2 linked regions of the Neorhizobium galegae genome follow. The protein of the gene in region 1 interacts with the protein of each later gene in a pairwise test. Links are inferred from orthologs where the notes say so. Each region holds a gene or a part of one and is shown on either strand. Other genes may lie near its edges.

Region 1 (10,143 bases):
GCCCGCGCTCACGCTGCCATTGTCTACAAGGGCGCCGATACGGTGATCGCTGGCCCCGACGGTCGCGCTTACATCAATACCAACGGACCGCCGTGGCTGGCGACTGCCGGTTCCGGCGACGTTCTGGCCGGCATGATCGGCGCATTGCTCGCCCAGGGCATGCCCGCCTTCGAGGCGGCCGCTGCGGGCGTCTACCTGCATGGAGAAGCCGGAAAGCGGGCGGGCAGGGGCATGACGGCCGAGGACCTCGCCGCCCATGCCGGCATCGGGCTGGATCCCTAGCGTCGGCTTTCGAGGAGTTCGCGCATCGCCATCGCGCCATAGGGCGCGTTCACCTTCCCCTCGTGGATGAAGAAGGCGAAGACGTCGCGCGGCTTCTTCTTGACTTCACGCTTCTCGTCAACCAGCGGCAGATCGTCCGGCACGCCGCCTTCCGCCCAGGTTTCCAGCCTTTTCGCCCAGGCCTTCATATCCTCTTCCGCATAACAGGTCTTGATGTCGTCCGACCCTTTCTGCAGGCGCGCGTAGACGAAATCCGCCGTGACATCCGCGATCATCGGATAGTCGAAATGGTCGGCACAGACGGGCGCGATGTTGTATTTCGAAAGCAGCGCGATGAATTCAGGCACCTTGAAACTGTCGTTGCGGACCTCGACCACATGGGTCAGCTTCAAGCCATCGAGCTTGTTCGGCAACAATTTCAGGAAGGCCTCGAAATCGTCGGCCTCAAACTTCTTGGTCGGCGCGAACTGCCAGAGCAGCGGCCCGAGATGGTCGCCAAGCTCGGTCAGGCCCTGGGTCAGGAACTTCTCAATCGATTCTCCCGCCTCGGCCAAAACCTTGCGGTTGGTGGTGAAGCGGCTCGCCTTCAGCGAAAAGATGAAGCCGTCCGGCACTTCCGATGCCCATTTGGCGAAGGTCTCGGGCTTTTGCGATCCGTAATAGGTGCCGTTGACCTCGATGACCTTCAGCTTGCTTGCGGCATATTCGAGCTGTTTTTTCTTGGCCAGTTTTTCAGGGTAGAACGTGCCTTCCCACGGCTCGAAGGTCCAGCCGCCGATGCCCGTGCGAATAGTGCCGGCTTTGGTCATGAATTGCCTCCCTTGTGCGGAGGTTCACTCCGCCGCTTCCACCTTCTTGACCGGCCGCCGCTCCAGCAGTTCCTTCAGGAAATGGCCGGTATAGGACCGCTTTTCCTTGACGATCTGCTCGGGCGTGCCGGCCGCGATCACTTCGCCACCGCCGGTGCCGCCTTCCGGGCCGATATCGATGATCCAGTCGGCGGTCTTGATGACCTCGAGATTATGTTCGATGACCACCACGGAATTGCCCTGGTTCACCAGTTCCTGCAGCATTTCCAGAAGCTTGGCGACGTCATGGAAATGCAGGCCGGTCGTCGGCTCGTCGAGGATATAAAGCGTGCGTCCCGTCGAGCGTTTCGACAGTTCCTTGGCTAGCTTGACGCGCTGCGCCTCGCCACCCGAAAGCGTATTGGCCTGCTGGCCGACCTTGATGTAGCCGAGGCCGACATCGAAAAGCGACTGCAGCTTGTCGCGCACCGCCGGAACCGCCGAGAAGAACTCGACGCCTTCCTCGACCGTCATGTCGAGCACGTCGGCGATCGACTTGCTCTTGAAGGTCACGTCGAGCGTTTCGCGATTGTAGCGCTTGCCGTGGCAGACGTCGCAGGTGACGTAGACGTCCGGCAGGAAGTGCATCTCGATCTTGATGACGCCGTCGCCCTGGCAGGCTTCGCAGCGGCCGCCCTTGACGTTGAACGAGAAACGGCCCGGCTGGTAGCCGCGGGCTTTCGCCTCTGGCAGGCCGGCAAACCAGTCGCGGATCGGCGTGAAGGCGCCGGTATAGGTGGCCGGGTTCGAACGCGGCGTGCGGCCGATCGGCGACTGGTCGATATCGATCACCTTGTCGATATGCTCGAAACCGTCGATCCTGTCGTGCTCGGCGGGGATTTCGCGGGCGCCCATGACGCGGCGCGCGGCGGATTTGTAAAGCGTCTCGATCAGGAAGGTCGACTTGCCGCCGCCGGACACGCCTGTCACAGCGGTGAACACGCCGAGCGGAATGGCGGCGGTGACATTTTTCAGGTTGTTGCCGCGGGCGCCAAAAACCTTGATTTCCTTGCCCTTCTTCGGCTTGCGGCGCTCCGCCGGTACCGGCACGCCGAGCTCGCCTGACAGATATTTGCCGGTCAGCGATTTAGGATTGGCCATCACCTCGCTGGGCGTGCCTTCGGCCACCACCTGTCCGCCATGGATGCCGGCTGCCGGGCCGATATCGACCACGTAGTCGGCACTCATGATCGCGTCTTCGTCATGCTCGACGACAATCACCGTATTGCCGATGTCGCGCAGGTGTTTCAGCGTATCGAGCAGGCGGGCATTGTCGCGCTGGTGCAGGCCGATCGACGGTTCGTCGAGCACGTAAAGCACGCCGGTCAGGCCCGAGCCGATCTGCGAGGCAAGCCGGATGCGCTGGCTTTCGCCGCCGGAGAGCGTGCCGGAATTTCGCGACAGGCTGAGATAATCGAGGCCGACATCGTTCAGGAACCGCAGGCGTTCGCGGATCTCTTTCAGAATGCGGACTGCGATTTCGTTCTGCTTGGCGTTCAGCTGTTCCGGCAGCACCTCGAACCAGTCGCGCGCGATGCGGATCGACATCTCGGTGACCTGGCCGATATGCAGCTTGTTGATCTTTACAGCGAGTGCCTCCGGCTTCAGGCGATAGCCGTTGCAGGCCGGGCAGGGGGCTGCCGACATGTACCGTTCGATCTCCTCGCGCGCCCAGGCGGAATCTGTTTCCTTCCAGCGGCGCTCGAGGTTCGGCACGATGCCTTCGAAATTCTTGACCGTCTTGTAGGAGCGGGCGCCGTCGGCATAGTGGAATTCGATCTTTTCCTCGGTGCCTTCGAGGATGGCTTTCTGGGCCTCCGCAGAAAGCTCGTTCCAGCGGCTGGACAGCTTGAAATCGAAAACTTTGCCCAGTGCTTCGAGCGTCTGGTTATAGTAGGGAGACGTGGATTTCGCCCATGGCGCAATCGCGCCGTCGCGCAGCGTGCGGGCAGGCTCCGGTACGATCAGCGCCTCGTCCACCTTCTGTTGCGAGCCAAGGCCGTCGCAGGTCGGGCAGGCGCCAAAGGGATTGTTGAACGAAAACAGCCGCGGCTCGATTTCCGAAATGGTGAATCCGGAAACGGGGCAGGCGAACTTTTCAGAGAACAGCACCCGTTCGTGCGTCTCGTTGAGAGACTTGTTCGCAGATCCGCCGGCCGAAGTCTCTTCCGGCGGCAGCGGCTTGTCGGCGAACTCGGCGACCGCCAGCCCGTCTGCCAGTTTCAGCGAGGTTTCGAGACTGTCGGCCAGACGCGCGGCAATATCGGAGCGGACCACGAGCCGGTCCACGACGATATCGATATCGTGCTTGTATTTCTTGTCGAGCGCCGGAACGTCGGCGATCTCGTAAAATTGCCCGTCGACCTTGACGCGCTGGAACCCCTTTTTCATCAGGTCGGCGAGTTCCTTCTTGTACTCGCCTTTGCGCCCGCGGATCATCGGCGCCAGAATATAAAGACGCGTGCCTTCCTCGAAGGCGAGGATGCGGTCGACCATCTGGCTGACCGTCTGGCTCTCGATCGGCAGGCCCGTCGCCGGTGAATAAGGCACGCCGACGCGCGCAAAAAGCAGGCGCATATAGTCGTAGATTTCGGTGACCGTGCCGACCGTCGAGCGCGGATTGCGCGACGTCGTCTTCTGCTCGATCGAGATCGCCGGGGAAAGCCCGTCGATCTGGTCGACATCCGGCTTCTGCATCATTTCCAGGAACTGGCGCGCATAGGCCGAAAGACTTTCGACATAACGCCGCTGGCCTTCCGCATAGATCGTGTCGAAGGCGAGCGAAGACTTGCCCGAACCGGACAGGCCGGTCATGACGATCAGCGAATTGCGGGGCAAATCGAGGTCGATGCCCTTCAAATTATGCTCGCGCGCACCACGTATGGAAATGCTCTTCAGTTCGCTCATCTTCATGCTCTCGGGAGGATCGAAGGCCCTTATGTAGTGATTGATCCACGACTGTCGAGACGAAACTGCTGCCATGCAATGCCGTTCCCGAGTCGGTTGACAGCACTATAAGAATAAAATAGAACAAATAAAGAACAAATTTGCCTGTGGATTAAAGATCGCAAAAACCCAATGGCTGGGCCCGATGGGCTAGAGTGCCGCGATTGATTTTTGGTGCCGTTACCGGGCGGCAGATGAGGTGATGAATATGGCTGGTAGTGTGAACAAGGTAATCCTGGTGGGGAATGTGGGGGCTGATCCTGAAATCCGCCGGACGCAGGACGGCCGGCCGATCGCCAATCTTCGCATTGCCACGTCCGAAACCTGGCGTGATCGCAACAATGGCGAACGCCGCGAGAAGACCGAATGGCATACGGTCGTCGTCTTCAACGAAGGTCTCTGCAAGGTCGTTGAGCAATATGTGAAGAAGGGCGCCAAGCTCTATATCGAAGGCGCGCTGCAGACCCGCAAGTGGCAGGACCAGACCGGCAACGACCGCTATTCAACGGAAATCGTGCTTCAGGGCTTCAACTCGACGCTGACCATGCTGGATGGCCGCGGCGAGGGCGGCGGCGACCGTGGTGGTGCTGGCGGCAATCGTGTCGGCAATGATTTCGGCGGCAACGACTTCGGCGGCGGTGACGATTACGAGCGCCGGCCTGCGGCGGGCGGTGCGAGCCGTGGCGGTCAGTCCTCCGGCGGTCAGCCGGCTGGCGGCAATTTCTCGCGCGATCTCGACGACGACATCCCGTTCTGATCGGTCGGTCGCCATCGATTTCTGAAACGGCAGCTGCCTGAATTATCGATCAGGCGGCCGCCTTGTCGGCGAGCATCGCGACCAGGACGTCCGATTGCGAGAGAATGCCGACCAGTTTGTTGTTCTCCCGGGTTACCGGCAGGTAGTGCAATCCCTCTTCGGCGAAGATGACGATCGCGTCTGCGATCGGCGTGGCCGGGCCAACCGTCTTGACCGGCGCTGTCATGATGTCCTTGACCGTGTCGTTCGGCGCGCTGGCGCCCGACAGAACCAGGCGCAGGCGCTGCGCAAATCCGATTTTTGGCCGCCCTCTCGTCCAGTTCGCCTTATCGAGGAAATCGGTCTGGGTGACGATGCCGACCACTTCCGCCCTGTCGTTGGTGACCGGCAGGGCCTTGAAATGGTGGGCGCGCATCAGGTCGTGCGCCTCCTTCAGCGAATTGTCCGGAGCCACCGCCACCACATCGCGTGACATGATGCTGGCGCAATCGAGATGGCCGGCACGCCGGCGATAGGAGCGCAGTTCCGTCCGCCGCAGGATCGTTTCTAGGTCGTCGCGGTCGATATCCAGGAACTCGTCGTATTCTTTCAGGACATCGTCGAGGTCGGAAGAGGTGAAGCCGATGCGCTGGATCGAGGCGGGATCGGTCGTGCCGTGATCGGCCGTCGCCGGCTTGGCCGCGTGCGGGTACCGACGTCCCGTCAGATTGTTGAAGACCAACGCGATCAGCAGCAGGGCCAGCGAATTGCCGGCGATCGGCCAGATCACGAAGCCGTATCCGAGTTCGTGGATCGTCGGCCCGCCGAGCACGGCGGTGAGCGCGATCGCCCCGCTTGGGGGATGCAGGCACCGAAGCGTCATCATCGCGGCGATGGCAACGGCGATCGCCACCGCCGAGGCCAGGAATGGGTCGGTTATCAAAAGAGCGGCGGTCACGCCGACAAGGGCGGCGACGGTATTGCCGCCGAGGATCGACCACGGCTGTGCAAGCGGGCTGGAAGGCACCGCAAACAACAGCACGGCCGAAGCCCCCATGGGGGCGACCAGCGCCGGAAGCGTTGCATCCACCTTCAAAGCCAGGCTTCCCAGCAGGCCCGTCACCAGAATTCCCGCGAGCGCGCCCAGTGCAGCGCGCAGTCTTTCCCTGGGGCTGACGGGGGTGGCTTCCGGCAGGAGCCGGCGCAACAGGCGGCGCATCATGGAGACCTTCGAGTGAGGTGAGATGAATCGCGTTTTAGCAGAAAATTCCGCTCTGTCGTCCGTGTCTTACCTAAGGCTGGGTCTTACCTAAAGACTGAGACCTAAAGATTGAAGGCCGAGCGCACCCCGTCGACGACGAACTGAACGGAGAGTGCCGCGAGGATGACGCCGAGCAGGCGGGTGAGGATCGCCCTTCCGGTGACGCCGAGGAAACGGTCGAGCCGCTCGGCGACCAGAAGCGTCGCGTAGACGAGCAGCATGATCAGCGCGATGACACCGATGAAGAGCGCACGGTCGACAATGCCGGGCAGGGTGCCGGAAAGCAGGACGGTGGCGGAGATCGCGCCTGGCCCGGCAATCAGCGGCAGCGCCAGCGGAAACACCGCGATATTGTGGATGTGGTCGATGGTGATCGCCGCCTGGGATGTCTTCTCCTTTCGCTCCTGGCGTTTCTCGAACACCATTTCGAAGGAGATCCAGAAGAGCAGCAGGCCGCCGGCGATGCGGAAGGCCCCGATCGAAATGCCGAGCAGCCCGAGCACGCTCGAACCGAACAGCGCGAAGACGGCGAGGATGCCGAAGGCGATCAGCGATCCTCGGAACGCGACCTGGCGGCGCTGGAGGGCGGTCATGCCGACGGTCAGGCCCAGAAAGACCGGCGCCAGCCCGGGCGGGTCGAGTGTCACGAGCATCGTGGTCAGGGCATTGACCAGCATATCGGGGGTCGCCATATCCTCTCCCTGTCAGGCTGCAATCCTTGCAGTCGCATGCGAAGATTGTTAGGACAGGCCGGCAGCGAAAGAAAGCCCACCCCGTCAGCGTCGCGGCATGTTTCGACCTTGTCCAAAAGCCGTGTTAAAGCCGCAAAAGCTGTTCAAAACCATTGTGGAAATTGGCGCTCGGAACCGCTTTCCGCTATAAAAAAGAAACTGATTCCGAACAGAGATCGTGATCCGATTTGACTGAGCAAAGCACACCCGGCGGCGGAAAGCTGCCTCCAGGCATCGAACCCATTTCCATCATGGAAGAGATGCAGCGGTCCTACCTCGATTACGCCATGAGCGTCATCGTCAGCCGCGCCCTTCCTGACGTCCGCGACGGACTGAAGCCGGTCCACCGGCGCATCCTGTACGGCATGTCGGAACTGGGCATCGACTGGAACAAGAAATACGTTAAATGCGCCCGTGTAACCGGGGACGTGATGGGTAAATTCCATCCGCACGGCAACTCGGCGATCTATGACGCGCTGGCGCGCATGGCCCAGGATTGGTCGCTCCGCCTGCCGCTGATCGATGGTCAGGGCAATTTCGGTTCGATCGACGGCGACCCGCCGGCGGCCGAACGTTACACCGAGTGCCGCCTCGAGAAAGCGGCCCACGCCCTGCTCGACGATCTCGACAAGGAAACCGTCGATTTCCGCGACAACTACGACGGCACGCTGTCCGAGCCTGTCGTTGTGCCGGCGAAATTCCCGAACCTTTTGGTCAACGGCGCAGGCGGCATCGCCGTCGGCATGGCGACCAATATCCCGCCGCACAATCTGGTGGAAGTGATCAACGGCTGCATCGCCCTGATCGACAATCCGGCGATCGAACTGCCGGAAATGATGGAAATCATTCCCGGTCCGGACTTTCCGACAGGCGCCCTGATCCTGGGGCGGTCCGGCATCCGTTCCGCCTACGAGACCGGCCGCGGCTCGGTGATCATGCGCGGCGTCGCAGCAATCGAGCCGATGCGCGGTGATCGCGAGCAGATCATCATCACCGAAGTTCCCTTTCAGGTGAACAAGGCGACCATGGTCGAGAAGATCGGCGAGCTGGTGCGTGAAAAGCGCATCGAGGGCATTTCCGACCTGCGCGACGAATCCGACCGCCAGGGCTACCGGGTCGTCGTCGAGCTGAAGCGCGATGCCAATGCGGACGTGATCCTCAACCAGCTCTATCGCTACACGCCGCTGCAGACCTCCTTCGGCTGCAACATGGTGGCGCTGAATGGCGGCAAGCCGGAACAGCTCGCGCTGCTCGACATGCTGCGCGCCTTCGTATCCTTCCGTGAGGAAGTGGTTAGCCGACGCACGAAATACCTGCTGCGCAAGGCTCGCGAACGCGCCCACGTCCTGGTGGGCCTTGCGATCGCGGTCGCCAATATCGACGAAATCATTCTCCTGATCCGTCGCGCACCCGATCCGCAGACGGCGCGCGAGCAGTTGATGACCCGTCGTTGGCCGGCTCAGGACGTCGATGCGCTGATCCGCCTCATCGACGACCCGCGCCACCGTATCAACGAGGACGGCACCTACAATCTGTCCGAGGAACAGGCGCGTGCCATCCTCGAACTGCGTCTCGCACGCCTGACCGCACTCGGTCGTGACGAAATCGGCGACGAGTTGAACAAGATCGGCGCGGAAATCAGCGATTATCTCGATATCCTGTCATCGCGTCTTCGTATCCAGACCATCGTCAAGGACGAGTTGATTGCCGTCCGCGACGAATTCGGCACGCCGCGCCGCACGCAGATCCTTGAGGGCGGCCTCGAAATGGACGATGAGGATCTCATCGCCCGCGAGGACATGGTCGTCACGGTTTCGCATCTCGGTTATATCAAGCGCGTCACGCTCGGCACCTACCGTGCCCAGCGTCGCGGCGGCAAGGGCCGTTCCGGCATGGCGACGCGCGACGCGGATTTCGTCACGCGCCTGTTCGTGGCCAATACCCACACGCCGGTTCTGTTCTTCTCCTCGCGCGGCATCGTCTACAAGGAAAAGGTCTGGCGCCTGCCGATCGGCACGCCGCAGTCGCGCGGCAAGGCGCTGATCAACATGCTGCCGCTGGAGCCCGGCGAACGCATCACCACGATCATGCCACTGCCCGAGGACGAAACGACCTGGGAGAACCTGGACGTGATGTTCTCGACGACCCGCGGCACCGTTCGCCGCAACAAGCTGTCGGACTTCGTGCAGGTGAACCGCAACGGCAAGATCGCCATGAAGCTGGAGGAGGAGGGCGATGAAATCCTCTCCGTCGAGACCTGCACCGATCAGGACGACGTGCTGCTGACCACCGCGCTCGGCCAGTGCATTCGCTTCCCCGTCGACGACGTGCGCGTCTTTGCCGGCCGCAATTCGATCGGCGTACGCGGCATCACGCTCGGCGAAAGCGACCGCATCATCTCCATGACCATTGTCGGCCATGTGGACGCGGAGCCCTGGCAGCGTGCGGCCTACCTCAAGCGCTCGGCTGCCGAACGGCGTGCCGCAGGTGTCGACGAGGAGGATATCGCTCTCGTGGGTGAGGAAGTCACCGAGGAGGGACAGCTCTCCGACGAGCGTTACGAGGAACTGAAGGCCCGCGAGCAGTTCGTGCTGACGGTTTCCGAGAAGGGCTTCGGCAAGCGGTCGTCCTCCTACGACTTCCGCACCTCGGGCCGCGGCGGCAAGGGCATCCGCGCTACCGATACGTCCAAGACCGCGGAGATCGGCGAACTCGTCGCCGCCTTCCCGATCGAGGACAACGACCAGATCATGCTCGTGTCCGATGGCGGCGTGCTGATCCGCGTGCCGGTCAACGGCATCCGCATTGCCAGCCGCGCCACGAAGGGCGTCACGATCTTCTCGACGGCCAAGGACGAGAAGGTTGTCTCGGTCGAGCGTATCAGCGAGCCGGAAGGCGACGAGGAAAACGGCAATGGCCTGCCGGAGGAAATCGTCAGCGAGACCGGTGATCTCGGCGCTGCCGCCCCGGAAGCGGGTCCGACGGATGAGGGTGCGGCGGAATAGGCCGCACCTCAATCAAAAACCTGACAAAATAAAAAGCCGGAGGATGAAAATCCTCCGGCTTTTGTTTGAACCGCTTGCGACGGGAAAGTCTGCGTGAACGCGGTTCGCTACCGTTAAATCGTCAAATCGGGCAATCCGTCAGAACACGCTGTGGCGGCGCGAGAAATCCCTGAAATCCTTCATGTCGGCACGTTCGCGCCGGAGCTCGGAAATCGTTGAGGCTACGGAAGCCACGAACATGATGCTGATCAAGCCTGCAAGTACTGTCAACGTCACGAACATGGGATTCCTTTCTCGTTCGTGTATCCGCCTCAGTAGTAAGAGAGATCGCTAT
Region 2 (11,754 bases), 2.4 Mb from region 1 along the record:
GCTCGACACCGGCTCGGCGATCGTCGGCCCGGCGCGCGGCGACATTTTTACCGGTTCCGGCTTCGAGGCGGGCGAGCTTGCTGGAACCGTACGCAACGACGCGGACTTCTATATCCTCATCCCCAAGGCAGCGTCTGTCAGGTACGGCGGATGAAGGGCGGTCGCAAACTTGATCCGGAAGAGCGGATATTGTGGGGAAGGGTCGCGAAGTCAGCCCGCGCCTTGCCGGGCCGCATGAAGGAGATTTTGCAATTCGAGGAAGCGGAGGCCGCAAAGATCGCCGCGGAGGAAGCGGTCGTCGAAGCGAAAAAACCGAAACCCGCGCCGCGACAGGAGAGTTATGCGGTCGAACTTCCGGCCACCGTTCCGGCCAGGCGTCCGGTGGGTTCTCATCAGCCGCTCGAAAAGCCCGTCAAAAAAAAGCTCGCCAAGGGCCGGCTGCCGATCGATGCTCGGCTCGATCTGCACGGACTATTCCAGGGCGAGGCCCACGACCTGCTTCTCGACTTTCTGCTGAGAGCCCATGAACGTGGCCTTCGCCATGTGCTGGTGATTACCGGCAAGGGCAGCTCGATGGGCAGCGAAGGCGCGCTGCGGCGTGCCGTGCCTCTTTGGTTTTCGAAAGCCGAGTTCCGGTTTCTGATCTCGTCCTATGAATGGGCGGCGCGCCATCACGGCGGGGAGGGCGCCATGTATGTGCGGCTTTCGCGCGGCCGCGGAGATCGGGAATGACCCCCTTTGGCCATGCACTGAGAGAGCTGCGCCGCCGTAAGGGTATCACCCAGCGCGAGCTTGCCGAGGCGATCGGCGTCACGCCTGCCTATCTTTCCGCCCTGGAGCATGGAAAGCGCGGCCGGCCGACCTTCGAACTGCTGCAGCGGATCGCCGGTTATTTCAACGTCATCTGGGACGAGGCGGAAGAACTTTTCCGCCTTGCCGAAGCGTCGCATCCGAAAGTCGTGCTCGATACCGCGGGTCTGCCGCCATCATACACCGGCTTTGCCAACCGGCTGGCGCAGCGGATTCGCTCTTTACCGCCCGACGTGATAGAGGAAATGGACACGCTCCTCAAAAAAGCCGAGATGCGAGGCTGAATTCGCTGCGCATCCACGGCTTTCATGCCGTATTGGCGAGGCTCAACCTTTAGAAACCGCCCCGATTTCCCTATATTCTGAGGGTGGAATGGCCGGTGATTCGCTTAACCGGCATCTCAAACGAATTGGAAGATACTTGATGACCGATACACCCGTCAGCGATAATGGCGCGAGTGCCGAATATGGTGCCGACTCGATCAAGGTTCTGAAGGGCCTCGATGCAGTGCGCAAGCGGCCCGGCATGTATATCGGCGATACGGACGACGGCTCCGGCCTGCATCACATGGTCTACGAAGTCGTGGACAACGCGATCGACGAGGCGCTGGCCGGCCATGCCGACCTTGTGACCGTGACCCTTAATGCCGACGGTTCGATCACCGTTACGGACAACGGACGCGGCATCCCGACCGACATTCACACCGGCGAAGGCGTATCCGCCGCCGAAGTGATCATGACCCAGCTCCACGCGGGTGGTAAATTCGACCAGAATTCCTACAAGGTCTCGGGCGGTCTGCATGGCGTCGGCGTCTCCGTCGTCAACGCGCTGTCCGTCTGGCTGAAACTGCGCATCCGCCGCAACGGCAAGCTCCACGAGATCTCCTTTACCCACGGCGTTGCTGACGGCCCGCTCAAGGTCATCGGCGAATACGAAGGCCGTTCCGGAACCGAGGTCACCTTCCTCGCCAGCTCCGACACCTTCACGATGACCGAATATGACTACGGCACGCTCGAGCATCGTCTGCGCGAACTGGCTTTCCTGAATTCCGGTGTCAGAATCCGGCTAACGGACAAGCGCAAGCCGGATGTCAAGGAAGAAGAGATGCTGTATGACGGCGGCCTCGAAGCCTTCGTCCGTTATCTCGATCGCTCCAAGAAGCCGCTGGTCGAAAAGCCCGTCAGCATCAAGGGCGAAAAGGACGGCATGACCGTCGAAGTGGCCATGTGGTGGAACGACAGCTACCACGAAAACATGCTCTGCTTCACCAACAACATTCCCCAGCGCGATGGCGGCACCCATATGGCCGGCTTCCGCGGCGCCCTGACGCGCCAGGTGACGTCCTATGCGGATAGTTCCGGCATCACCAAGAAGGAAAAGGTTACGCTACAGGGCGAAGACTGCCGCGAAGGCCTGACCGCGGTGCTTTCCGTCAAGGTGCCCGACCCCAAGTTTTCATCGCAGACCAAGGATAAGCTTGTTTCTTCGGAAGTTCGGCCTGTGGTCGAAAGCCTGATGAACGAAGCGCTAAGCACCTGGTTCGAGGAACATCCGACCGAAGCGAAGATCCTCGTCGGCAAGGTGGTAGAAGCAGCCGTCGCCCGCGAAGCCGCCCGCAAGGCCCGCGAACTGACCCGCCGCAAGGGCGTGCTCGACATCGCCTCGCTGCCCGGCAAGCTCGCCGACTGCTCCGAGCGCGATCCGGCCAAATCCGAACTCTTCCTCGTCGAAGGTGACTCCGCTGGCGGTTCCGCCAAGCAGGGCCGTTCGCGTGAGAACCAGGCGATCCTCCCGCTCCGCGGCAAGATTCTCAACGTCGAACGTGCCCGTTTCGACAAGATGCTCGGAAGCCAGGAAATCGGCACGCTGATCACGGCGCTCGGCACATCGATCGGCAAGGACGAGTTCAACGCCGACAAGCTGCGTTACCACAAGATCATCATCATGACGGACGCTGACGTCGACGGCGCCCATATCCGCACCTTGCTTCTGACCTTCTTCTTCCGCCAGATGCCGGAACTGATCGAGCGCGGCCATATCTATATCGCCCAGCCGCCGCTCTATAAGGTCAGCCGCGGCAAGTCCATTCAGTACCTGAAGAACGAAGTCGCCCTGGAAGAATACCTCATTACTATGGGCCTCGAGGAAGCGACCCTGACGCTCGGCTCCGGTGAAGTCCGTGCCGGCCAGGATATGCGCGAAGTCATCCAGGATGCGCTGCGTCTGCGCGCCCTGGTCGAGGGCCTGCATTCCCGCTACAGCCGCTCGATCATCGAACAGGCCGCGATCGCCGGCGCACTCAATCCGGAACTCACGGACAACCGCGAGCGGGCTCTGGAGACCGCCGCCGAAGTCGCCCGCCGCCTGGATATGATCGCAGAGGAGACCGAACGCGGCTGGGCCGGCCATGTGACGGACGAGGGCGGCCTGCGGTTTGAGCGCATGGTGCGCGGCGTCAAGGAAGTCGCGGCCGTGGACGTGGCGCTGATCGGTTCGGCCGATGCCCGCCATATCGACCAGATGACCACGCGCCTGCAGGAAATCTACCGCACGCCGCCGGTCCTCACGCGCAAGGAGGGCCAGCAGGAAATGTCCGGCCCCCGCGCGCTGCTGGAATCGATCTTCGCGACAGGCCGCAAGGGCCTCTCCATGCAGCGCTACAAGGGCCTCGGCGAGATGAATGCCGAGCAGCTCTGGGAAACGACGCTCGATCCGAACGTCCGCTCGCTGCTGCAGGTCAGGGTCAACGATGCGACCGACGCCGACGGTCTCTTCTCGCGCCTGATGGGCGACGAGGTCGAGCCGCGCCGCGAATTCATCCAGGAAAACGCGCTGAGCGTCGCCAACCTCGACATCTGACGTCGAAGCTTCACAAACAAAAAAGCGGCGGTCCTGATCGGGCCGCCGCTTTTCGTTTGTCCAGTCAAAAGTGTTTCACGTGAATCTTTCCTGTGGATATGGATTCACGTGAAACAATTTCTGAGCCGGCGCTCAGGGCTCGCCGCTGAATTTCCCTTCGAAGGCGATCTCGGAAACCGGCTTGCGCTTGCTCGGGAATTCCCGCTCGGCAAGATCGTCGGGCAGGGTGGTTCTGTCGGCCATCCGGCCGATCGCAGCCGCTGCCTCGACCCGGTAACCTTCCGGAATTCCCAGAACCTTGACGGCCTTTTCCTTGTCGAGACCCTCCATGCCGTGGGCATGGTAACCGAGCTTCATTGCCTGTGAGATGACCGAGAACCAGGCAGCACCCGTATCGTAGGAATGGGTGTAGGCGGGCCGGTGTTCGCCATTGCTGGTAACCCGATATGTCTTCGACACGACGATCATCAGCGCCGCCGCGTTCTGGGCCCAGCGCTGGTTGCCAGGCACGAGAATGTCGAGGAGCACCGGAAAAGAAGGCGTTCCGCGCAGCGCATAGATAAAGCGCCAGGGCTGGTTATTGCCGGAGGAGGGCGCCCAATGGGCCGCATCGAGGATCGTCAGCATGGTCGCCTGATCGATCGTTTCCTCGGTAAACGCCCGCGGCGACCAGCGGTCGAGGAAGAAGGTATCGATCGGAAATTCCGAATCGCGGGTGTTGCTGCTGGTCATGGGCATTCTCCGAAATTGTAGGCGGTGAGTACATTTAACATTAACAATAGGCCCGTCGACCTGCTTGGCAACAGACTCCTGGTTGGCTGAAAACGGGCGTGACAAGCCGGGATGCATGTTCCATAAACCTCCTCGCTTAAATGGAGGATCATGTTTTGAAACTGATGCGCATTGGTGAGCCGGGCCATGAAACGCCGGCACTTTTTGACAACAAGGGCAAGATTCGCGATCTGTCCGGTCATGTCGCCGATATTGCCGGGCCCGCCATTTCCCCGGAAGGCCTTGCCAGGATCGCCGCTCTCGATCCGGAAAGCTTAGCTGAATTGCAGCCGACCCGCATCGGCGCTTGCGTCGCCGGCACCGGAAAGTTCATCTGCATCGGCCTCAACTATTCCGACCACGCGGCCGAAACCGGGGCGACCGTACCTCCGGAGCCGATCATCTTCATGAAGGCGACCTCCGCCATCGTCGGCCCGAACGACGACGTGGTCATCCCGCGTGGTTCTGAGAAGACCGACTGGGAAGTCGAGCTCGGGGTGGTCATCGGCAAGACCGCGAAATATGTCTCGGAAGCCGATGCGATGGACTATGTCGCCGGCTACTGCCTGACCAACGACGTCTCCGAGCGCGCCTTCCAGAGCGAACGCTCCGGCCAGTGGACCAAGGGCAAGTCCTGCGACACCTTCGGTCCGATCGGACCCTGGCTCGTCACCAAGGATGAAATCGCCGACCCGCAGAACCTCGGCATGTGGCTCACGGTCAACGGCGAGAGGATGCAGAACGGTTCCACCAAGACGATGGTCTACGGCGTCCGTTATCTCGTCTCCTACCTCAGCCAGTTCATGTCGCTGCATCCGGGCGACATCATCTCCACCGGCACGCCTCCGGGCGTCGGCCTCGGCATGAAACCGCAGCGTTTCCTGAAACCCGGCGAAGTCGTCGAGCTCGGCATCGATGGCCTCGGCACCCAGCGGCAGACCTTCGCAGCCGACATCTAAATGATCGGGGGACTCATGCCTGCCGGCAGCCATGAGTCCTTAACCAGGCTTGGAAGGTGGAACTTTAAGGCTTACATGTCATTCTCAAGACAGCAGAATGATCTGCGGTTCCGCCTTCCTCTTGGCCAATTCAGCCGGTATTCCCCATAATGTTGCACCGCAATAGAAAAGTGCTAGCCTATCCCCACGCTGCTCCTGAACCGATCGGTTCGATGCCCTTGTCGAATGCGCTGTCGGAAATCACGAAAGGTAGCACCTCGATGTTCTATCAGCTCTACGAGATGAACCACGCCGCGATGGCTCCCGTTCGCGCCGCCGCGGATGCCATGCACTTCTTCTATTCCAACCCGCTCAATCCGTTTTCCCATACGACGATGGGCCGGACGCTGTCCGCCGGCCTTCAAGTCTTCGAGCGCGTGACGCGCCGATACGGCAAGCCGGCCTTCGATCTCCCCTTCACGATCGTCGAAGGCGAGACCGTCGCGGTAACCGAAGAGATCGTCTGGAACAAGCCGTTCTGCAATCTCCTGCATTTCCGCCGCGATCTGCCGGCCGGCCGTGCCCCTGACCAGAAGATCCTGATCGTCGCGCCGATGTCCGGTCATTATGCGACCCTGTTGCGCGGCACCGTGGAAGCGCTGCTGCCAAGCGCCGATGTCTACATCACGGACTGGATCGACGCCCGCATGGTGCCGATCACCGACGGCCGCTTCGACCTCGACGACTATATCGACTACATCATCGAGATGCTGCATGCGATCGGGCCTGGCGCCCATGTCATCGGTGTCTGCCAGCCTTCCGTCCCCGTGCTTGCTGCCGTGGCGGTGATGGAATCGCAGCGCGATTCGATGCTCCCGGCTTCGATGATCCTGATGGGCGGCCCGATCGATACCCGCATCAACCCGACCGCCGTCAACAAGCTTGCGGAAGAGCATCCGATCGAGTGGTTCCGCGACAACGTCATCATGAACGTGCCGTGGCCGCATTCCGGTTTCATGCGCCGCGTCTATCCGGGGTTCTTGCAATTGTCCGGTTTCATGTCGATGAACCTCGACCGGCACGTGAGCGCCCACAAGGAATTCTTCCAGCACCTCGTCAAGAACGACGGCGAGTCCGCCGAGAAGCATCGCGAGTTCTACGACGAATATCTGGCGGTCATGGACCTCACCGAGGAGTTCTACCTCCAGACCGTCGACACGGTCTTCATCAAGCATTCGCTGCCGAAGGGCGAAATGATGCACCGGAACGTTCCGGTCGATACCGGGCTCATCCGTCAGGTTGCGCTTCTGACCATCGAAGGCGAGAACGACGATATTTCCGGGCTCGGCCAGACCAATGCGGCGCAGACGATCTGCCCGAACATTCCCGATGAGATGCGCATGCACTACATGCAGCCGGATGTAGGCCATTACGGCGTGTTCAACGGCTCGCGTTTCCGTCGGGAGATCGCCCCGCGGATCGTCGCCTTCACCCAGAAACATGCCAAGCCTGCGGCCAAGAAGACTCCGGTCAAGCGAGTGATAAAGGGCGGCAAGGCCGGCTAAGCGCGTCGGGTTCTTCGAATTCCGATTTATATTTCAGCATCTTCTTGAATTTAATGATCCGTCTTCTTGAAGGCGGATCATGGGCTCACCAAATCGGAATGAGACGGGCTGGCATGTGGCCACCCGCTGAAACATCAGGGTGTGACCAATGAACCAGTCAGCATTGATTCGTCCGGATTGGACGCCGGCCACCATCGCTCTCATGGTGCTCGGTTTCGTCGTTTTCTGGCCTCTCGGCCTTGCCATGCTCGCCTATATTCTCTTCGGGGACAGGCTCCGCGGCTTCAAGCGCGATGCCAACGACCGCGCCGATCGTATGTTCGCCGGCTGCCGTCGGGCGAAGTCCCGTTACAACACGCATTTCACCACCGGCAACGTCGCCTTCGACGATTGGCGCAAGACCGAGATCGACCGGATCGAAGAAGAGCGCCGCAAGCTGGACGAAATGCGCGAAGAGTTCGACAACTATGTGCGTGAGCTTCGCCGAGCCAAGGACCAGGACGAGTTCGATCGCTTCATGCGCGAGCGGCAGAACCGCTCTTCCGGCCAGAACCCGGTTGTCGATCTCTGATCCTCCCAAGGATTCACGTGAAACGTGATGGAAAGCCGGCGTCTGTGAGGCGCCGGCTTTTTTATGTAAAGGAATCGGCTAGAAAGGGTCCATGTTCGCGCTTCTGAAAAAGCCAGTCCGCTCCAAACCGAAACCGCTCGAAACGGTGAAGCGGACCCTTGATGTCGGCGATCGGGCGATGCCGCTGACGATCAGGGAGAACCGCCGTGCCACCCGTATCACGCTCCGGATCGAACCCGGCGGCCGCGCGCTCAATCTCACCGTGCCGGCGGGCCTGCTGAAGCGCGAGATCGATGATTTCCTCGACCGCCATCAGGGCTGGCTGCTGACCAAGTTGGCGAAATTCTCGGCGGACAATGCGATTCGCCCCGGCGGCCGCATCGCCTTTCGCGGCGTGCCTCACCGGATCGAACATACCGGCACGCTGCGCGGCCTCACCGAGGCGGTGCTGATCGACGGCGAACCGGTACTGAGGGTCAGCGGCCTCGAGGAGCACATGGGCCGCCGGCTCTCCGCCTTCTTCAAGAAGGAGGCGCGCAAGGATCTCGAAGTGCTGGTCGCCCGCCACGCCGCCGCCATCCGCAAGCCGATCAAGTCTGTCTCCATGAAGGACACCCGCAGCCGCTGGGGATCCTGCTCCTGGGACGGAAACCTCAGCTTCTCCTGGCGCATCGTCATGGCCCCGCCTCTGATCATCGACTATCTCGCCGCCCATGAAGTGGCGCACCTGAAGGAGATGAACCACGGCCCGAAATTCTGGGCCTTGTGCAGAGAGCTCTGCCCGCGCATGGAGGAAGCGCGCAAATGGCTGAAACAGCACGGCTCGCAGCTGCACGCGATCGATTTCGAGTGACGCGGAGGCAGATGGATCCTCGGGTCAAGCCCGAGGATGACGACGTTGTATGCCGTGCCTGTTCTTCCGCGATCCGTCGCTCTTTCCCCAGTCCTCTCCTTGATCAGCCCGCCAGCCTCTCCTCCGTCATCCTCGGGCTTGACCCGAGGATCCACTCGCAGACACCGATCTAAAGACGCATATTCCGCATGCCTCATCAGCGGCATCAAACACTTAACAACCTTCTCATCCCCGCCGCTCAAACCCATGCCTACAATCCCCTCGCCCCGTTTCGGCTACACCGGCCAGCATTACCGGCGAGATGGGACCGGTGATCTGGCGAACCGCTGTTATGCAAGCGGGTTGCCAGGGGCTGCGCAGAAAATGGTCCTCCTCTCGCCTGAAAAACGGCGGGGCGTGCGTGTATCGCACACAACCCGGTATGGCATCCGTGCTCATTTCCACGGAGTTAAATTCCATACCGCCGCAGAGGGACCGGAGTTGCGCGGAAAAACACACCGAACGGGACACGTCGCGTGTCATTATTAAAATTTCAATTCGAGGCATACGACGTGTCCCGGCCGAAACTGAAATGTCTGGGATCACCAAGGGCGCACTCCGTCCGCCATGATTTGCCTCGACTCCGGCCAAATTTCATGTCAATCCGCACGTCATGAAACCTGATATCAAGATCTGCGGGTTGAAGACCCCCGAGGCTGTCGATCGCGCCGTGGCGCGGGGGGCCTCGCATATCGGCTTCATCTTTTTCGCCAAGAGCCCGCGTTATGTCGAGCCCGACCTTGCCGGTGACCTCGCCGATCGAGTCCGCGGACGGGTGAAGCTCGTCGCGGTGACGGTCGATGCCGATGACGAGGAGCTGGACGACATCGTATCCATGGTGCGGCCCGACATCCTGCAGCTGCATGGCAACGAGAGCCCGGAACGGGTTCTGCAGGTGAAAACGCTCTTCGGTCTGCCGGTCATGAAGGTTTTCTCGGTGAAGGAAGCTGGCGATCTTGACCGGATTGATCCGTATATCGGCGTAGCCGACCGCTTTCTTTTCGATGCCAAAGCGCCTGCCGGATCCGAATTGCCGGGCGGCAACGGCATTTCCTTTGACTGGAGCCTGATGGCTTCCCTTGACGAGGGCGTGGATTACATGCTTTCGGGAGGATTGAACAAGGATAATGCCGTTCTCGCCCTCAAATCGACGCGGGCAAGCGGTATCGACCTATCGTCTGGCGTGGAAAGCGCGCCGGGTATCAAGGACCTTGGAATGATCGATGCGTTTTTCGATGCCGTCGCAGATGCGGGTCGGAAGGGCGCGTGAGGGAGTAGAGAGTGAACGAGACGCCACAACCCAATTCGTTCCGTGCCGGCCCCGATGAGGATGGCCGTTTCGGTATTTTCGGCGGGCGCTTCGTCGCCGAAACGCTGATGCCGCTGATCCTGGATCTCCAGGGCGAATGGGAAAAGGCGAAGAACGATCCTGCCTTCCAGGCGGAACTGGCTGATCTCGGCGCCCATTATATCGGCCGTCCTAGCCCGCTCTATTTCGCCGAGCGCCTGACCGAACATCTTGGCGGCGCAAAGATCTATTTCAAGCGCGAAGAGCTGAACCATACCGGTTCGCACAAGATCAACAACTGCATCGGTCAGATCCTGCTCGCCAAGCGCATGGGCAAGACCCGCATTATCGCCGAGACCGGCGCCGGCCAGCATGGCGTTGCGTCCGCAACCGTTGCCGCCCGTTTCGGTTTCCCCTGCGTCGTCTACATGGGCGCCACCGACGTCGAGCGCCAGGCCCCGAACGTCTTCCGCATGAAGCTCCTCGGCGCCGAAGTCATTCCGGTGACCGCCGGCAACGGCACGCTGAAGGACGCCATGAACGAGGCGCTGCGCGATTGGGTCACCAATGTCGACGACACCTATTACCTGATCGGCACTGCTGCCGGTCCGCATCCCTATCCGGAAATGGTCCGCGACTTCCAGTCGGTCATCGGCACCGAAGCCCGCGCCCAGCTGCTGGAAGCCGAAGGCAGGCTGCCTGACGTGGTCATTGCGGCCGTTGGCGGCGGTTCGAATGCGATCGGCATCTTCCATCCGTTCCTGGATGATCAGAGCGTCAAGATCGTCGGCGTAGAAGCAGGCGGCCGCGGCCTCCAGGGCGTCGAACATTGCGCTTCGATCACCGCCGGATCGCCGGGCGTGCTGCACGGCAACCGTACCTATCTGCTGCAGGACGGCGACGGTCAGATCCTCGAAGGCCATTCGGTCTCGGCCGGCCTCGATTACCCCGGCATCGGTCCGGAACATAGCTGGCTGCATTCGATCGGCCGTGCCGAATACGTGCCGATCATGGACCAGGAAGCGCTCGACGCCTTCCAGGTGCTGACCCGTCTCGAAGGCATCATCCCGGCGCTGGAGCCGAGCCATGCGCTCGCCGAAGTGATCAAGCGTGCCCCGAAGATGGGCAAGGACGAAATCATCCTGATGAATCTGTCGGGCCGTGGAGACAAGGATATCTTCACCGTCGCCAAGATTCTCGGAATGGAAGTGTGATATGACGACACGCATGGACAATCGTTTCGCGGCCCTCAAGGCAGAAGGCCGCCCCGCCCTGATCACCTATTTCATGGGCGGCGATCCGGACTTCGAGACCTCGCTCGGCATCATGAAAGCGCTGCCCGGCGCCGGCGCCGATATCATCGAGCTCGGCATGCCGTTCTCCGATCCGATGGCCGACGGCCCGGCGATCCAGATGGCCGGCCAGCGCGCCCTGAAGGGTGGCCAGACGCTCGCAAAGACGCTCGAACTCGCACGCAGGTTCCGCGAAGGCGATGCCGAGACGCCGATCGTCATGATGGGCTACTACAACCCGATCTATGTCTACGGCGTCGAGAAATTCCTCGATGACGCGATCGCCTCCGGCATCGACGGCCTGATCGTCGTCGACCTGCCGCCGGAAATGGATGACGAGCTCTGCATCCCGGCGCTTGCAAAGGGCGTCAACTTCATCAGGCTTGCCACGCCGACTACCGACGACAAGCGTCTGCCGGCTGTTCTCAAAAACACCTCCGGCTTCGTCTATTACGTCTCGATGAACGGCATTACCGGTTCGGCGCTGCCCGATCCGTCGCTGGTATCCGGCGCGGTCAACCGCATCAAGGGCCATACGGCTCTGCCGGTCTGTGTCGGTTTCGGCGTCAAGACCGCCGATCACGCCAAGGCAATCGGCGCTGCGGCGGATGGTGTCGTTGTCGGCTCGGCAATCGTCAGCCAGATCGCCGGCAGCCTCACCAAGGATGGCAAGGCCGGTCCGGATACCGTGGCTGCAGTCGCAACCCTGGTTCGGGGCCTTGCAACCGGCGTGCGCGCTGCCCGCCTTGTTGCCGCCGAATAGTTTCC

The links.
Region 2: the proteins of gyrA (region 1) and gyrB interact in binary tests that used the Escherichia coli proteins (3 or more experiments, as listed by UniProt). The link is inferred for Neorhizobium galegae from one-to-one orthologs.

Annotation. Positions count from the first base shown.
Region 1 is NZ_CP090095.1:2,371,061-2,381,203, reverse strand. The notes cover bases 6,690-10,009. They hold gyrA (DNA gyrase subunit A), read left to right. Parts: upstream 6,690-6,992; coding sequence 6,993-9,809; downstream 9,810-10,009. Other genes in these bases: LZK81_RS11905 (hypothetical protein), read right to left, coding at 9,948-10,009; LZK81_RS11915 (MarC family protein), read right to left, coding at 6,690-6,765. In the rest of the region: LZK81_RS11940 (NAD(P)H-hydrate dehydratase), read left to right, coding at 1-282; LZK81_RS11935 (DUF72 domain-containing protein), read right to left, coding at 279-1,091; excinuclease ABC subunit UvrA, read right to left, coding at 1,116-4,037; LZK81_RS11925 (single-stranded DNA-binding protein), read left to right, coding at 4,285-4,833; LZK81_RS11920 (HPP family protein), read right to left, coding at 4,883-6,031; more of LZK81_RS11915, read right to left, coding at 6,136-6,689; more of LZK81_RS11905, read right to left, coding at 10,010-10,091; LZK81_RS11900 (hypothetical protein), read right to left, coding at 10,121-10,143. UniProt on the Escherichia coli protein: A type II topoisomerase that negatively supercoils closed circular double-stranded (ds) DNA in an ATP-dependent manner to maintain chromosomes in an underwound state.
Region 2 is NZ_CP090095.1:6,927-18,680, forward strand. What follows is about bases 839-3,951. They hold gyrB (DNA topoisomerase (ATP-hydrolyzing) subunit B), read left to right. Parts: upstream 839-1,233; coding sequence 1,234-3,669; downstream 3,670-3,951. Other genes in these bases: LZK81_RS00055 (helix-turn-helix domain-containing protein), read left to right, coding at 839-1,094; LZK81_RS00065 (nitroreductase family protein), read right to left, coding at 3,802-3,951. Outside these bases: LZK81_RS00045 (murein transglycosylase A), read left to right, coding at 1-154; LZK81_RS00050 (Smr/MutS family protein), read left to right, coding at 151-732; more of LZK81_RS00055, read left to right, coding at 729-838; more of LZK81_RS00065, read right to left, coding at 3,952-4,401; LZK81_RS00070 (fumarylacetoacetate hydrolase family protein), read left to right, coding at 4,557-5,399; LZK81_RS00075 (polyhydroxyalkanoate depolymerase), read left to right, coding at 5,660-6,943; LZK81_RS00080 (DUF2852 domain-containing protein), read left to right, coding at 7,092-7,514; LZK81_RS00085 (M48 family metallopeptidase), read left to right, coding at 7,606-8,367; LZK81_RS00090 (phosphoribosylanthranilate isomerase), read left to right, coding at 9,020-9,676; trpB (tryptophan synthase subunit beta), read left to right, coding at 9,688-10,908; trpA (tryptophan synthase subunit alpha), read left to right, coding at 10,910-11,749. UniProt on the Escherichia coli protein: DNA gyrase negatively supercoils closed circular double-stranded DNA in an ATP-dependent manner to maintain chromosomes in an underwound state.